2 regions of the Paraclostridium sordellii genome follow, and region 1 is predicted to be linked to the other one. Evidence: a T-box and tRNA genes for the amino acid it is inferred to sense, from the RefSeq annotation. Region 1 holds a T-box; the other holds one or more tRNA genes.
What was found. The T-box of region 1 lies ahead of ATCC9714_RS01200 (valine--tRNA ligase). A T-box ahead of a tRNA ligase gene usually reads a tRNA of that ligase, here a tRNA-Val.
Positions count from the first base shown of each region.

Region 2: it has a tRNA-Val gene. The T-box ahead of ATCC9714_RS01200 (valine--tRNA ligase) is inferred to sense a tRNA for this amino acid. The anticodon was not compared.

Region 1 is NZ_LN679998.1:235,767-238,083, reverse strand. It holds gene ATCC9714_RS01200 (valine--tRNA ligase) at 1-880, opposite strand, end outside; T-box leader at 951-1,180, opposite strand; gene ATCC9714_RS01195 (polysaccharide deacetylase family protein) at 1,248-2,066, opposite strand; gene phoU (phosphate signaling complex protein PhoU) at 2,213-2,317, opposite strand, start outside.
Region 2 is NZ_LN679998.1:3,260,292-3,262,608, reverse strand. It holds gene ATCC9714_RS15810 (acetamidase/formamidase family protein) at 1-899, opposite strand, end outside; tRNA gene ATCC9714_RS15805 (tRNA-Lys) at 1,190-1,265, shown strand; tRNA gene ATCC9714_RS15800 (tRNA-Glu) at 1,271-1,345, shown strand; tRNA gene ATCC9714_RS15795 (tRNA-Val) at 1,355-1,430, shown strand; tRNA gene ATCC9714_RS15790 (tRNA-Asp) at 1,438-1,514, shown strand; tRNA gene ATCC9714_RS15785 (tRNA-Thr) at 1,525-1,599, shown strand; tRNA gene ATCC9714_RS15780 (tRNA-Lys) at 1,610-1,685, shown strand; tRNA gene ATCC9714_RS15775 (tRNA-Glu) at 1,706-1,780, shown strand; tRNA gene ATCC9714_RS15770 (tRNA-Val) at 1,789-1,864, shown strand; gene ATCC9714_RS15765 (LytR/AlgR family response regulator transcription factor) at 1,995-2,317, shown strand, end outside.

The DNA.
Region 1 (2,317 bases):
GATTATGTCTTTGACCTACTTCAAAGTCATTAGGGTCATGCGCTGGAGTCATTTTAACTGCACCTGTACCAAACTCTAAATCAACATAATCATCAGCAACTATTATAAGTTCTCTACCTATTAAAGGAAGTACTGCATGTTTTCCTACTAAATGAGTGTATCTTTCATCTTCAGGGTTTACTGCTATACCTGTATCTCCTAGCATTGTTTCTGGTCTAGTTGTAGCTATTTCTAAAAACTCATCACTACCTGATATTGGATATTTTATATGATAGAACTTTCCATCATGTTCTTCATGTTCAACCTCTGCATCAGATAATGTAGTTTTACAATCTGGACACCAGTTTATTATTCTGTTTCCTCTATATATTTGACCTTTTTCATATAGTTTCACAAAGAACTCAGTAACAGCTTCATTACATCCTTTATCCATTGTAAATCTTTCTCTATCCCAGTCACAAGAATCTCCTAACTGCTTCATTTGGTCAACTATTTTTCTACCAAACTCATTTCTCCAGTCCATAGCTCTTTTTAAGAACTCTTCTCTTCCTAGTTCGTATTTAGTTTTTCCTTCTTGTTCTTTAATTCTTTCAACAACCTTAACTTCTGTTGCTATAGATGCATGGTCTGTTCCTGGTTGCCATAAAGTTTCATAACCGTCCATTCTCTTCCATCTTATAAGTATATCTTGTAAAGTATGATCAAGAGCATGCCCCATGTGTAATTGTCCTGTTATATTTGGTGGGGGAAGCATTATTGTAAATGGCTTTTTATTTGGGTTTGGCTTAGATTTAAATAATCCCTCTTCTACCCACTTTGAATATAATCTTGATTCAAAGTCTTTTGGATTATACGTTTTTGATAAGTTAGTATTTTCCATATAGATTCCTCCTATTATTTTGATATTTTAAAATTAATTTTCTATAAATAAAAAAGAGCTTTTACATCCATTTAAGGACGAAAAGCTCGCGTTACCACCTTAATTTTATATAAACTTGAAATTTAAAATTTATATAACTCTTAATGAATTTAACGATTCTCACCGTCTAAGCTTACTACTATTTCTGCTTAGAAACTCCAAAGCTACCTTCTGCAATTCATTTCTTAGAAAGTTTTTCAGCCGATGAACTTTCCTCTCTGTAAGTTGAGCTTGCATACTCCTCTTTTTCTTAGTCTTTAATTATTCTATTTATCTTTTAATTATATATAATCCATATTATTATTGTCAATATTTATAAGCATTATATTCATTTACTTAAATTTTGTTTCCAGAAATTTTTAGGATTTTCTCTCTCTTCAATAGGAAGTATAGTATATCCTTGATTTTCTAATTCATCTATTATTCCTTGAAGAGCTCTTACACTTTGTTCTTTTTCATGCATAAGTAAAACTATCTCTTTATGCTGAGGGCCATATGTTTTTACACTTTCAACTATTTGTTCTGATGTAGCTCTCCAATCTTGTGTATCTAAGTTCCAATCCCAAATTTTATAACCCTCTTTTAATAACTCTTCGTAAGATTCTTTTGGTGCATATGGTTTACTTCCATATGGTAATCTTATTAAGTTAGATATTTTATTAGTTATTTTTTCTAAAGTATTTTTACATTTGTTAAACTCATTGACAGTTGCCTCAGGTGTTTTATATAAAACATTTATGTCATGGCTCACACTATGAAATCCTAGAGAATGATCTTCTTTAGCTATATTTTTTAATGCTTCAGGATATGTTTTCATATTTCCCTCTATCATAAAAAAAGTAGCTTTTACATTATTTTTTCTAAGTATGTCTAAAATCTCATCAGTATATTTTGAAGGTCCATCATCTATAGTTATATATGCAATTTTTTCTGGCTTAGGTCTTGGCCCTCTATTACAAATATCACTAGTTTTTAGCATAAGTTGAGTTAGTGTTAATGCATCACTATCTAATAGCTTGACCTCTATGTTGCTATTTGTGTCCTCTTGAGTTCTTTCAAAAATATTTTCGTACATAAGAAATATTAAAAATAAAAGTATACCTACTATAAACAAATTTAATAAAATAGGTTTAATTCTTCTCTTCATCCCCATTTCCCCTTTATGTAATTAATAAGAACTATATAATAATAATTATTACCACTTATATTAATATCTATAGCCTCTATTTAATAAATATGTTTATAGTTTATAAAATATTAGCATAAAAAAATAAAACTACTTAATTTGTAGTTTTATCCAATCTCTATCATATCACCTTTTAGTGCATATATTATTTTTTCACATATATTTGTTGTATGATCTCCAATTCTTTCTAAATATCTGCCAATGAATAAAAG
Region 2 (2,317 bases), 370 kb from region 1:
TATATTAATTTATCTATATTAAGTTTTTTTAGAATTTCCTTTTTTATTTTATATCTTATGGTTTTCAGAGGATCTACAACTTGGCAAACTTCAATATCGCAAGTTAGGCTCATAAGCATGATTAAATCATTTTTATTTAAGCTACATTTAGAAAGCAAAATTTCAAACATATCTTCAACTGCTATTTTATAGGCATCATCTAATGTTTGTGCAGATGCTATCGTATAATAAGCATCATCAGTTTCTACTATAGGATTATTAATTTTAAAATTAGATATTAAGTCTACTTTAAGGTCAACCTTTGCACCTACTTCAGCTCCACTTACTCCAATTTCCCCATCTCCCATAACTGCATGTACATCACCAACAGAAAGAAGAGCTCCAGGTGTATATATAGGGAGGTACACAATAGAACCTTCACCTATAACTTTACAGTCCATATTTCCACCATGACTTCCAGGGGTTCCACAATTTATAGGTTCAGAATTTGGAGCTACACCTATAACACCAATCATTTTATTTAAAGGAAGTTCTATATTTTTAAATATAGCTGAGTTTTCTTTAATATTTAATATATTATGAGTCATTTTATCTAACTTTTCTCCAAGAACTCCAACTCCAGGACCAGTCATGGCAACTCCATAATTATCTAAGTCGATAGATTGTACAGTTACCTTCAGAGTTTGATTAGGCATAGCACCTTCTATGTATAAAGGTCCAGTTGCTGGATTAACCTTGTCAAAATCTATTCCATCTAAATTATCAGTTTCACAAGAAATTTGACTACACATGCAATCATGAGTTTCGAAAACAATATTATTTCCAGGTTTTATAAATGAAACTGGTTTGTTTGAATTTGAAAATGTAAATGTATAATTTTCTTTTCTTATAATGTTCATAAATTGTCCCCCTTTTATAATTTTATTTATATTATATAATAAATATCAAAAAAATATTTTACATTTAAAATAAAAAAATTAATAAAAAAATATAATATTTTTTTATTAATTTAACAAAAAATACATATACAATATTAGATTAAACCATTGAAAAATAGGGTATTTAGATAAATTAGTTAAAAAAATAAAAAAAAATTATAAAAAGTGTTGACGAAAGTTAATAAAGCTAATATAATAGTATTTGTTGATGCGGCGGACGAAAAAAGTCGAAACAACATCTCAGCAAAAATGATCCATTAGCTCAGTCGGTAGAGCACCTGACTTTTAATCAGGGTGTCCCGCGTTCGAGTCGCGGATGGATCACCATTTATGGCTCATTGGTCAAGCGGTCAAGACACCGCCCTTTCACGGCGGTAACAGGGGTTCGATTCCCCTATGAGTCACCAACTAATTGTGGGATTATAGCTCAGCTGGGAGAGCACCTGCCTTACAAGCAGGGGGTCACAGGTTCGAGCCCTGTTAATCCCACCAATAATGCGGCCTGGTAGTTCAGCTGGTTAGAATGCCAGCCTGTCACGCTGGAGGTCGAGGGTTCGAGTCCCTTCCAGGTCGCCAAATACACTATGCTAGTGTGGCTCAACGGTAGAGCAGCTGACTTGTAATCAGCAGGTTGTAGGTTCGATTCCTATCACTAGCTCCACAAAAAAGATGATCCATTAGCTCAGTCGGTAGAGCACCTGACTTTTAATCAGGGTGTCCCGCGTTCGAGTCGCGGATGGATCACCATTTTTTTATGTAAAAAATATGGCTCATTGGTCAAGCGGTCAAGACACCGCCCTTTCACGGCGGTAACAGGGGTTCGATTCCCCTATGAGTCACCAGCTAATTTGGGATTATAGCTCAGCTGGGAGAGCACCTGCCTTACAAGCAGGGGGTCACAGGTTCGAGCCCTGTTAATCCCACCAGTTAAAAACTCTTGGATGTTATCCAGGAGTTTTTTTTGTGCGAAAAAACAGTACACCTTAAGGTTTATGGAAAAATTAGGTATAATAGTTTTATAAGAACATAAAAAGATATATAGATATAGGGGATAATATGATAGAAATAATTTTATGCGAAGATCAAATTCAACATCAGAAAACGTTAGAGAAATTTCTTAAAGGTATATTAGAAGAAAATAGTATTGAGTACAATTTAAAAATATATAAAAGCGGAGAAGAATTATTAAATAACTATCCTAAAGATACAGATATATTTATATTAGATATTCAAATGGAGAAAATAAATGGGATGGATGTTGCTAGAAAAATAAGAGAAATAGATAAAAACAAACCAGAAATAATTTTTACAACATCACTTATTGAATATATACAAGAAGGATATGAGGTTAGGGCTTATCGTTATTTATTAAAGCCTAT